2 regions of the Kurthia sp. 11kri321 genome follow, and region 1 is predicted to be linked to the other one. Evidence: predicted binding sites of a transcription regulator. Region 1 holds the regulator's gene; the other holds the start of a gene.

The links. The regulator LexA, encoded in region 1, represses DNA repair genes until DNA is damaged. The targets are predictions, from matches to a motif close to CGAACATATGTTCG.
Region 2: parE (DNA topoisomerase IV subunit B) is a predicted target of LexA. The motif match lies at 4,734-4,747, and genes of this name have one in related genera.

Annotation. Positions count from the first base shown of each region.
Region 1 is NZ_CP013217.1:1,967,714-1,974,286, reverse strand. Features, by position in the region: gene ASO14_RS10035 (YjgB family protein) at 1-580, opposite strand, end outside; gene ASO14_RS10030 (bifunctional metallophosphatase/5'-nucleotidase) at 784-2,556, opposite strand; gene lexA (transcriptional repressor LexA) at 2,863-3,510, opposite strand; gene yneA (cell division suppressor protein YneA) at 3,671-3,973, shown strand; gene ASO14_RS10015 (YneB family resolvase-like protein) at 3,973-4,632, shown strand; gene ASO14_RS10010 (DUF896 domain-containing protein) at 4,773-5,009, shown strand; gene tkt (transketolase) at 5,169-6,573, shown strand, end outside.
Region 2 is NZ_CP013217.1:1,481,662-1,488,234, forward strand. Features, by position in the region: gene ASO14_RS07650 (hypothetical protein) at 1-186, opposite strand, end outside; gene parC (DNA topoisomerase IV subunit A) at 299-2,734, opposite strand; gene parE (DNA topoisomerase IV subunit B) at 2,735-4,714, opposite strand; gene plsY (glycerol-3-phosphate 1-O-acyltransferase PlsY) at 5,068-5,670, shown strand; gene ASO14_RS07670 (HesB/YadR/YfhF family protein) at 5,694-5,984, shown strand.

The sequences.
Region 1 (6,573 bases):
AGGTTGTTGATGAGGGCTTACCACCAATAGCTATAATATCTGAAAATGTAATATCCGATAGTTTAAATGAACTGTCAGGTGCTACGAAAGTACGCACATCATAAACACGATCTCCGCGCCCAATGGCAAAAGCATAGGTTACTTTTCCTTTCTTTTTATATTCAATATAATTCGTATTATTAGAGAATGTTGTAGCGGGTTTTCCCCATTTCTTTGTAATGTCTTCATAAACCGATTTTCCACTCTCAAATGGAACACCTTCTGTCATACCATTTTTCGCTGTTTTGAATTGGTTTTGTAAAAAATCACGTAAGATAGGTTTTACCGTGTCTTTTGATTTTGTTTCGATTTTTTTAGAAGAAGTAGATGTTACAGTAGTGTCTTCTTTTTTACTAGCCTCTGTTTGTACATCTTCTGTTTGTACATCTTCTGCTTGTACATCTTCTGTTTTCGCTGTCGTGTTTTCAGCTGCCTGTGTTTTCGGCACTTCCTTTTCAGGAGTTGCTTCTGGCTCTCCGCAAGCAACAAGTAGCAGTGAAGAAGCTGCAAGTAAACTAGCTAGTTTTGTATAAGTTTTCATCGAATCTCCTCCTTTTAATCGTTTATATTCTCTATTAAATTATACCAAATAAAAAGAATACAACTACTACAAATAGCAGCAAAAATTGTTAAGAAGTTTCAATATTTGTTATCTTTTTGTTATATTCATAAAATAAAGAGATAGAATGGTCAAAGTATAAAACCCGAAATTGCAATATATGGCGCAATTTCGGGTTTTAAAATTTATTGTACTTCTTTTAAACGAGGTTCTACAACAGAAGAAGCATCTACTGTTTTTAAGTTTGTAATATATTGAATGAATGCATCTGTATCTAAACCAAGATCATCAATTACTTTTGCTTCTTTAAATGTAGGGAATTGGTCACCGCCACCTACTAAGAAGTCATTGATTACTGCTTTATATGTTTTCGCTTCATCAATCTTTTCGCCATTTACGAATACATCAACTACTGCTTTATCTTTATATGTGTATGTTAAACCAGAAACTTCTAAACCATATCCACCTGTAAATTGATTATTAATTGCAGATTTAACTTGAGCGCCTGTTAATTCAACGATTTTTAAAATGTTACCGAAAGGTTGAACGCCTTGTGCAGCGCCACGTGAAATTACAAATGAATCGCCAGAAGCAGTTGCATCTAAGTCAGAGCGAACGCCACCAGAGTTTGTGAAAGCAAAGTCAACTGAAGCATCTTTTGCTTTTGCAAATGCTAACTGTCCATCTGTTACAAGATTCCCTACAGGTGAGCCGCCTAGTGGGTAGGCTACACGTTCACGTGAGATTTTTGCTGCATTCATATTTGCGATTGGTTGGTCCATCACTTTCCCAACAATACCTTTTGCTTCTTGAATAATACCATTTACTTTTTTAGATACTTTATTTTTCATAATTGTTGTTTCTGTTTGTGTGTAGTTATATTTAATTTTAGCTGCTGGTGTCTTCATAAAGTCTTTTGTTTTTGAACTTAGTGTACCTGTTACAACTGAATAAGCAGATGCATAGTTATAGGCTTCAACTACACGAACACCTTTGTACGTTCCGTTAGCATAGCCATGATTATGACCAGCAAAAACAACATCAATTGAGTTCGATGGATCAAGTTTGTTTGCTGTTTTTAACATATCAATTACATCGCCTGTTAAACGTGAATTTTCTTGTGTTTCAATAGAAGAATTTGCTTCTTTATCGACTTCGACAGACGAGTGAGCGACAACGGCGATTGCTTTTACGCCTTGTTTACGTAATTCTTTTGTATATTTTGCAACAGCTTGACCAGGGTCCACTACATCAATATCTTTTGTATGTTGTGCTAAAACGACTTCTTTAATACGTGGTGTTACAATGCCGATGAAGCCGACTTTTACACCGCCGATTGTTTTAACTGTATAAGGTTTGAAGCCTTTAACTAATTTTTTTGTCTTTTTATCAACTACATTTGCTGAAAGAATCTCCATTTTAGAAGTTGTTTGTTTATAATCTTTTACGAATTCATAGTTTTGTGTTACACCTTTGATGGGTTTTTTACCTTTCCAAATACGTTGGAATTCGTCTAAACCTTCATCGAATTCATGGTTTCCAAGTGCCCCAATCGAGAAATTCATTGCATTTAAAATATTCATTGTTGGTTCATCTTGTAAAAGACTTGAGATAGCAGGAGAGCCACCTACTGTATCACCAGCATGAATTGAAAGTGAATTAGAAGTTGTTGATTTCAACTTATTTGCTTTTGCAAAAGCAGCTTTTTCTTGCTCAAAGTTATACGCTAAAGAAGCCATCCCACCGACTGGCGTACCTACACTATCTTTTTTGTTATTCCCGTCAATATAACCATGTAAGTCGTTCATACTTAAAAGTTGTACAGGGATTTTTTTCTCTACTACTTTTTTACTTGTTGTTTTAGCTGTTGCATTGATTCCTGCACCGAAAGAAAATGGTACGGCAGTTAGTAATGCAGCAACGCTTAATGAAGTAATAATCTTCGATTTAAACATCATTTCGCCACCCCTTAAAATAGAATTGTTTCCTCCTAAATATAAGAATTACATCCTGAAATAGCAATATATTATTGAATTATTCTATTTAACAGAAAATAAAGATTATTTAGATATTGTCATAAAAATACAATAAGTATAAATTGAAAATAATCTAAAAGTAATAAGTCAGACATTAGACGTTAGTCATTTGAACATCTACTAGCAAGTGATTAATTAAGAAGTCTATAGTAAAAAAATAAATTTAAACAAAATAAAAAAACTAGTAATGAATGTGGAAAAACACATCCTTTACTAGTTGAAATGTATTTAAAATGAATGAATATTTCTGTATAGCCCGACTACTTTACCTAAAATCGATACATTTTGAACAATAATTGGTTCCATTGAAGAATTCTCAGGTTGCAAACGGAAATAGCCGTCTTCTTTATAGAAACGTTTTACCGTTGCTTCGTCGTCTTCAGTCATTGCCACAACGATCTCACCGTTATTTGCAGAAGACTGTTGTTTCACAATGACATAGTCGCCATCTAGAATACCTGCTTCAATCATCGACTCACCCATAATTTCTAGCATAAAAATATGGTCATCAGATGTACCATATGTATGTGGAATTGGGAAGTACTCTTCAATATTTTCAATTGCTGTGATGGGCATACCTGCTGTTACTTTACCAAGAAGTGGAACATGCATCACACCTTGTTTTGTAGCCGTAGTCGATTCAAAGGGATTTAAAATTTCAATTGCACGAGGTTTCGTTTTATCACGACGGATATAACCCTTACTTTCTAAACGTTCTAAATGCCCATGTACAGTTGAACTGGAAGCTAATCCAACAGCCAATCCAATCTCACGCACAGAAGGCGGATAACCCTTACTTTGTACCTCATCTTTAATAAAATTTAAAATCGCTTCTTGACGCTTTGAAAGTTTTGTTTTTTTCAATGCAGTATTCACAACCTTCACCTCAACTTCCTACTATATTTTGTATTTTGAGTATAACATCGTAGAAAATCAAATGCAAACAATTGTTCTGAAAAAACCGTTGACAAAAACAAGTGTTCGAGTTTATGATGGGAACAAACATTCTAGTAAAAAGTTGGAAGGGGAAATTCAGATGAAGTGGATCAAAAATAATGTGATGGTGATTTGTTTTTCGGTAGTTGTATTATTGTTTGTTGGTAATGTTGTGCGTGATACAATAGCGAAGACGCATGTAACTGAAATTCGAATTACAGAAGGTGATACATTATGGTCTTTAGCTCAAAAATATAGCGGAGATATGAAACCACAAAAATGGATGAACCAAGTTATTAATGAAAACAATTTAGTTGATGGGCAAATTATGGCGGGAGAGAAATTAACCGTACCGATTACCAATCATGAATTACAACAAATAGAATTAGCGAGTGATCAATAATGAAATCAAAAAAAGCTGTGGCTTACTGTCGCGTAAGTACAGAAAAAGAAACACAAGACCAGTCTTTAGAGAGACAAAGAATTGAATTAACTGCCTATGCTAAAGAAAAAGGGTACACATTAGATTGTATTTTTGAAGACCGCCATAGTGGTTATGATATTGAGCGTGAAGGATTATTAGAATTGTTAGATTTCTTAAAACAATATCCGCAATCTGCTCTATTTATTCAAGATGAGACACGTATTGGACGTGGGAATGGTCGAATGGCTGTTTTACATCTTTTACAAAAATACGATACAACGATTTATTCTATGTCATCAGATGGTGAAATGAAATTAAACGATATGGATTCGATGTTACTGGAGATTTTAGCAATTGTAGAGGAGTACCAACGCAAAATACATAATGCAAAAATCAAACGAGGGATGCGTCGTGCTGTTGAAAATGGCTATCGTCCAGAATTAAATATTAGTAATCGTGGTAATCCAGAAGGACGCGAAAGAATTGATGTGCCACTTGACCAGATTGTTGCATTAAGAAAAAAAGGGCTTACTTATGAAGAAATAGCTGCTACGTTAAAGATTGCCGGTTTTCATGTGAGTAAAGCAACTGTGCATCGTCGTTATACAGAGTATGTGCAAGAACAACAAAATCAATAGAATTTTTTCTTTAAAATGTCTTTTTAAGTCTTTAAATCGTTATTTTTAAGCTTTTTTCAGGATTTTTGAGCTGAATACTTGCTAAATTGCTGTATTTTTCATACCTTTAATGTAGTGACTAGGTCGAAAGGATGAAAATTATGCTATCAAAAGAAAAACTAGCGCGTATTAGTGAATTATCAAAAAAGAAAAAAGCAGGTACATTAACTGTTGAAGAAGCAAAAGAACAGACGGCACTGCGCCAAGAATATTTAGATACATTCCGTAAAACAATGCGTAATACGATCGAAAACGTTCGTATTTTCGATCCAAATGGTGAAGAAGTAACGCCAGATAAAATTCGTGAAAAGCAAAAAACAAACGGACGTCTAAATTAACAAGTAAAAACGCACACAATTATGACGAAAATCCACAATTGTGTGCGTTTTTTCATGGATAATCGTCTAACGTCAATTATAACCATTGTTTTATAGTCGATTCTTGACTAAACTAGAGATAGTAATACATTTTGTATAGAAGAAAGGATGTCAACTTTAATGACGCAACAAGCAGATCAGTTAGCAATTAATGCGATTCGTACTTTATCAATTGATGCAATTGAAAAAGCAAATTCAGGACACCCAGGTTTACCAATGGGCGCAGCACCAATGGCGTACACGCTATGGACAAAACAACTACAACATAATCCTCAAAATCCATCATGGTTCAACCGTGATCGTTTTATCCTTTCAGCGGGTCATGGCTCAATGCTTTTATATAGCCTACTTCACTTAGGTGGTTACGGCTTACCAATGGAAGAAATTAAAAACTTCCGTCAATGGGGTTCTTTGACACCAGGTCACCCTGAATTTGGACATACAGTCGGTGTAGAAGCTACTACAGGTCCATTAGGTCAAGGTATTTCAATGGCAGTAGGTATGGCAATGGCTGAATCTCATTTAGCAGCAGTATATAACAAACCAGAACACAATATTATCAATCACTATACATACGTGTTATGTGGTGATGGTGATTTAATGGAAGGTGTTTCTGCCGAAGCTGCGTCATTAGCAGGTCATCTACAATTAGAAAAATTAATCGTATTATACGATAGTAACGATATTTCATTAGATGGTGATTTAAACAAATCATTCTCAGATGATACAGCTGCACGTTATAAATCATATGGTTGGAACTACTTATTAGTAGAAGACGGTACAGATGTGGCAGCAATCAATCAAGCAATCGAAAATGCAAAAACATCAAATAAACCAACATTAATTGAGATTAAAACAATTATTGGTCATGGTTCACCGAATAAATCGGGTAAATCAGATTCTCACGGTGCACCATTAGGTACAGAAGAAGTTGCATTAACAAAAGCGAATTACGACTGGACATATGAGCCATTCGAAATTCCAGAAGAAGTATATGAAACATTCAAGGAAGCAGCTGAAACACATGGTGTAAAAGCAGAAGCAGCTTGGAATGATGCGTTTGCAGCATATAAAGTAGAATTCCCAGAATTAGCAGCTCAATTAGAGAAAGCAATCAAAGGTGAATTCCCTGAAAACTTCGATGCAGAATTCCCAGTATATGAAGCAGGTAAATCAGTTGCGACACGTTCATCTTCTGGTGATATGATTAATGCAATTGCTAAAACTGTTCCTTCATTCTTCGGTGGTAGTGCCGATTTAGCTGGTTCAAACAAAACAACAATCAAAGGTGCTGGTGATTTCTCAGCACATGACCGCGCTGGTCGTAACATTTGGTTTGGTGTACGTGAATTTGCAATGGGCGCAGCATTAAACGGTATGGCACTTCATGGTGGATTGAACGTCTTCGGTGGTACGTTCTTCGTATTCTCTGATTATGTACGTCCAGCAGTTCGTCTGTCTGCATTAATGGGATTACCTGTAACATATGTATTCACACATGACTCAGTAGCTGTTGGTGAAGATG
Region 2 (6,573 bases), 490 kb from region 1:
GTGTGTCGCTGCAAGATGAAAACGAAGTGCAATCTCTCCGTCACCTTTTAAATAATAAATTTTCGCAATCGAATGTAATAGCCCTGCACTAATGCCCTGTTCTCGCTGATGGAGTTGATAATACTGTAATGCCTCATCAAATTGCTTTTTCTTTTTCGCTTGCATCGCTTGCTCTATTCTATTCATAAACTCCACTCCTCTATTTGTTCAGTATACTACGCTTTTAAATGAACGACATACTTCTTCACATAATCGACAAAAAAGGAACCGTAATTTATTCTACGGTTCCTTTTGATTTCTATTCTGCTTCTTCAGGTGGTTGTACTGTAATACGCACAATCGCACCGTCTGTTGCGGTATTCACTGCGGGTGAACCGTTTGATAGACGATCCGCATGGCGATATTGATCGGTTGAGATGACTTCGACAATCTCTTTTTCCGTCGCAATTTCTACCGTTGTACCACGTGCGACACGTAGAACTGCTTCAATACGATGTGGATTTGTTTTTAGTTCGCGCAATGTTTGAAGACCGCGTTTTGCACGTCCTGTCGGTTCGTATTCCTTAATCGACATCTTCTTCACTGAACCGCGTGTTGTAATGATGAGAACATCGCCTGCATCTTCTGGCGATACAATCGTTGTTGCGGCAATATAATCATCGTCTTTTAGATTAATTGCTTTAATACCTGCTGTTCGTACACTTGTTGGTGGTACTTCCTCTAGTGGGAAGCGTACGGCAAAACTCATATACGTTGTTAAGATGACATCTTGGTCCTCTGCTACGACATCTGCAAATTGTAATTCATCATCTTTTTTCAGATTTACTGCTTTGAATGGCTTATTATAACGTGTGACAAAGTACTCTTTTAAAAGTGTTCGCTTAATTTGACCATATTTTGAAACCGTCACAACATATAATGGTGCTTCGAAATCTTCGACACCCACTACTCGGATAATGCGTTCTTCTGCATCTGTCACATTGACCAAGCTTGAAATATGTTGCCCTAAGTCTTTCCAACGAATATCTGGTAACTCGTGAATCGGTTGGAAAATATAATGTCCTTTGTTTGTGAAAAGAAGCACATGTTGTTGCGTATTCAATTGTTGTTTAAAGACAATTTCATCCGATTCCTTCATCGCAAAACCTTCGCCGTTTGAAGATTTATATGAACGTAGACTCGTACGCTTCACATAGCCATCTTTCGTCACCGAAACGATGACATCTTCTGATGGAATTAATACATCCATGTTCAGTTTAATCTCTGCAATTTCTTCTTGAATAAGTGAACGACGATCTTCTTTAAAACGTTTACGAATATCAAGTAATTCTTTTTTCAAGACAGCCACAAGTGTTTTTTCATCTTGTAAAATGCCTTCTAATTCCGCAATGGTCGCATTCAATGTCGCTTCTTCTTCACGTAATTCCGTAATATCCGTATTCGTTAAACGATACAGTTGCAGCGATACAATTGCTTCTGCTTGTACTTCTGTAAAGTCGAATTTCGTCTCTAAATTGTTTTTTGCATCTTTTTTATCTTTTGATGCACGAATCGCTTGAATAACTTCGTCTAAAATCGATAGTGCCTTCATCAGACCTTCTACAATATGTAGACGCGCGTGTGCTTTTCGTAAATCGAATTGGCTACGTTTCGTAATAATCTCTTTTTGGTGCTTGATATACGCATCTAACATCATCGGTAATGTCATCATCGTTGGACGACGGTCATGAATTGCAATCATGTTAAAGTTATAAGCTACTTGTAAATCCGTATTTTTAAAGAGATATTGTAAAATCGGTTCTGCTGGAATGTCACGACGCATCTCGATAACGATTCGCAAACCTTGACGATCCGATTCATCACGTACTTCTGCAATACCTTCTAAGCGCTTATCGACACGTAACTCATCTATTTTTTTCACAAGATTGGCTTTATTTACGTCGTATGGAATTTCATCAACGACAATTTGCTCTTTTGAACCTTTTAATGTTTCAATGCGTGTTTTGGCACGTACAACAATTTTACCACGACCTGTTTCATACGCTTTTTTAATCCCTGCCACACCTTGAATAATCCCACCTGTTGGAAAGTCAGGACCTGAAATAACTTTCATCAGTTCATCTACTGTGGCATTTTGATTTTTCAATCGCATGAGTACTGCATCAATCACTTCATGCAGTGCATGCGGTGGAATATCTGTCGCATAACCTGCCGAAATCCCTGTCGAACCGTTTACTAATAAGTTTGGGAAGCGCGCTGGTAATACAGTTGGCTCCATATCTTGGTCATCAAAGTTTGGAATGAAATCAACCGTCTCTTTTTGAAGATCGCGCAACATTTCACCTGCAATACTTGATAAACGTGCTTCTGTATAACGCATCGCAGCAGGTGAGTCCCCGTCTAACGAACCGTTATTCCCGTGCATCTCAACGAGTGGATGACGTGATTTCCAATCTTGTGATAGACGAACCATCGCTTCATAAACAGAACTATCGCCATGTGGGTGATAATTCGCAATTACATTCCCTACTGTTTTAGCAGATTTACGGAATGGTTTATCATGCGTATTATGATCCATAAACATCGCATATAAAATACGACGTTGTACAGGCTTCAATCCGTCACGAGCATCTGGTAATGCACGATCTTGAATAATATATTTACTATAACGACCAAATCGGTCACCAATAACCTCTTCTAAAGGCAGATCTTGAAATTGCTCTTTCTCTGTCATTTACAGATCCCCCTGCTCTTCATTTTTCTCGATAAATTCACTTTCTAAAATGTTGTCATCTTCTTCTAATCCGAAGTCAACATGTGTTTCAATCCAATTACGACGTGGCTCTACTTTATCGCCCATTAATGTCGCAACACCGCGCTCTGCACGTTCTAAATCGTTAATTTTCACACGAATTAATGTACGTGTTTCAGGATTCATCGTCGTATCCCATAACTGGTCAGCATTCATCTCACCAAGACCTTTATAGCGTTGTAAAACATAGCCTTTTCCGACTTTTTGAATTGCTTGATTTAATTCACGTTCTGTCCATGCATATTCAATGACTTCTTTACGTCCTGTACCTTTAGATACTTTATAAAGCGGTGGTAGAGCGATATAGACCTTCCCTGCTTCCACAAGTGGTCGCATGTAACGGAAGAAGAATGTTAATAATAATACTTGGATGTGCGCACCATCTGTATCGGCATCGGTCATAATGATGACTTTATCATACGCTGCATCTTCTACATTAAAGTCTGCACCAACACCCGCACCAACTGCATGAATGATCGTCGCAATTTCTTCGTTCTTCATAATGTCTTGTAATTTTGCTTTTTCAGTATTAATGACTTTACCGCGAAGTGGCAAAATCGCTTGGAATGAGCGGTCGCGCCCTTGTTTTGCTGAGCCACCCGCTGAATCTCCTTCGACTAAATACAGTTCATTTTTCGCCGCATTTTTTGATTGTGCTGGCGTTAACTTACCTGATAATAGCGTCGATTGCTTTTTATTCTTTTTGCCATTACGTGCATCTTCTCTCGCCTTACGTGCTGCTTCACGTACTTGTTGTGCGCGAATCGCTTTACGCACAAGCGATGTACTAAGCTCTGCATTTTCTTCTAGCATGTACATTAATTGTGTCGAGACGACTTGATCAACTGCACTACGCGCTTCGCTTGTACCTAGTTTTCCTTTTGTTTGTCCTTCAAACTGTAGTAAGCCTTCTGGGATTCGAACGGAAACAATCGCAGCTAGTCCTTCACGAATATCCGAGCCTTCTAGGTTCTTATCTTTTTCTTTTAATAAGCCTACTTTACGTGCATATTCGTTAAAAGCGCGCGTTAAAGCAGCTTTCGCACCTGTTTCGTGTGTACCACCATCACGTGTACGCACATTATTTACGAAAGATAGAATGGTTTCTGAATAACCGTCATTGTATTGGAACGCAAACTCCACTTCAATTTGGTCTTGTGTACCTTCTACATATTTGACTGGGTGTAGCACATCTTTTTCATCATTTAAATAGGCTACGAATGCTTCAATCCCGTTCTCATAATGATACACTTCATGTTTTTCTGTATTTTCATCAATTAATTCGATTTTTAACCCTTTTAATAAGAAAGCCGATTCACGTAATCGTTCTGCTAATGTATCGAAATTATATTTTGTAACGGAGAAAATCGTTGGATCCGGCTTAAAATGAACCAGTGTTCCTGTCTCTTTCGTTTTGCCTAGCTGTTCTAGCGTCGTGACAGGCGTTCCACCGTTTTCAAAACGCATTTGATACTTAGTACCTTCTCGGTAAATTGTTACTTCTAAAAACGACGACAGCGCGTTTACAACGGATGAACCTACACCATGTAGTCCTCCTGAAGTTTTGTAGCCACCTTGACCGAATTTACCACCTGCATGAAGTACAGTAAAGATAACCTCTGGTGTAGGCTTCCCTGTTTTGTGCATACCTGTAGGCATACCTCGACCGAAGTCGCGTACGCTGATGGATTGATCTTCATGTAGTGTGACGATAATGTGGTTACCGAAGCCTGCTAGCGCTTCATCAACTGCGTTATCGACGATTTCGTAAACGAGATGATGTAAACCTCTACTATCCGTCGACCCTATGTACATCCCTGGTCTTTTTCTTACTGCTTCAAGACCTTCAAGTACTTGAATATCATCTTCATTATAAGACGATAGTGTATTATTTTTCGTCAAAAAAAATCCTCTCCTAACACGAACATCTGTTTCGCTTTATTTAAGTCTAGTATGAACTTAGCGTTTCTGTCAACAGCATACAGGCTATATATCAGGCTTGATTATACACTAAATCATTGAATTTACAAATATAGCTAGCTACTGTTCAACGTTTTTTTACATAGCCTTCTTATTATAAGAGTAAATTTTGCTTTGTGGCAAACAGTTACTGTATTTTTATTGCGAAATAAACGATTTCAGCATAAACTGAAAACACCTACATTGTCTTATTGTTCCAAAAGCGTAAGCATGATAAAATATTATGACAATATATTAGTACCTGTAACTAAGAGAAAAAGAAGGAGCATTCAGATATGAATACCGCAATCGTCATTATTCTAGCCTATTTAATTGGCTCCATCCCATCTGGTCTATGGATTGGTCAACTGTTCTATAAAACGGACATTCGACAACATGGTAGTGGGAATCTAGGTGCTACAAACACATTTCGCGTACTCGGTAAAAAAGCCGGTGCTGTTGTCACAGTCATGGATATCTTAAAAGGAACGCTCGCTACGTTATTACCCACGTTTGCGATTCTTTCAAACAGTCATGTTCATCCGCTTGTAGCTGGTGTCATCGCTGTTGTCGGTCATATGTTCCCAATCTTCGCGAAATTCCGCGGAGGTAAAGCTGTCGCAACATCTGCGGGTGTGCTACTTGGTTATCACTGGCCCATCTTCGTCATTTTATTAATTGCTTTCTTACTTTGTTTAAAAGCATTTAAAATGGTGAGTCTTGCTTCGATGTTCGCCGCAGTCGTTGCATTCATTTATGGATTAACGTATGCTGTACTCGACCAAGAATATTTACTATTCGCTGTTGTCACAGCTCTTGCAACATTCGTTATTTATCGTCATCGCGCAAACATAAAACGTATCAAAGAGGGTACAGAACCTAAAGTAACGTGGATTTAAAATCAAAAGGAGTGTGCATGTATATGGAAATTTTGATTACAGATGAAGCAATCAAGTGGTTTCAAAAAGAGATGGACTTAGAGCCAGGCGCACATATTCGCTTCTTTGCTCGCTATGGTGGCTCAAATCCCTTCCATGAAGGTTATTCCATCGGCATGAATACAGATACACCGATTGACGCTGCTGTTGTCACTGAACAAGGCGGTTACCGCTTCTTCATCGAAACAGATGATCTCTGGTTCTTTGACGGACATGATTTTAAAGTAAAAGTCGACAATGACTTAGACGAACTATTATACGAATATGTTGACTAGAAGAATGGGTGCATACCCATTCTTTTTTGTTTGGGATTGGGACATTCGGGGGCGGAAATGGGGCATTCGCTGCTCGGTTCGGGACATTCGAGGGCGAAAATGGGTCACTCGCCCGAAAGACTAAATTGCTCCCTTTTTGTACTTTCTTCAAGACTTTTGAGTAATTCAATAGAACTTGATTTGACTAGGCTGGTGTGAATTCGAACATTCGACCCGCATTTTGGGAGATTCGATGAAGCTGTTGGGTCACTCGCTGCTCGGTTCGGGACATTCACTCGTCCAAACGGGACATTCGAGGGCGAAAATGGGTCACTCACCCAAAAGACTAAATTGCTCCCTTTTTGTACTTTCTTCAAGGCTTTTGAGTAATCAAAAGGACTTCAATCGACTAGTATAGTGTGAATTCGAACATTCGACCCGCATTTTGGGACATTCGATGAAGCTGTTGGGTCACTCGCTGCTCGGTTCGGGACATTCACTCGTCCAAACGGGACATTCGAGGGCGAAAATGGGTCACTCACCCAAAAGACTAAGTTGCTCCCTTTTTGTACTTTCTTCAAGGCTTTTGAGTAATCAAAAGGACTTCAAT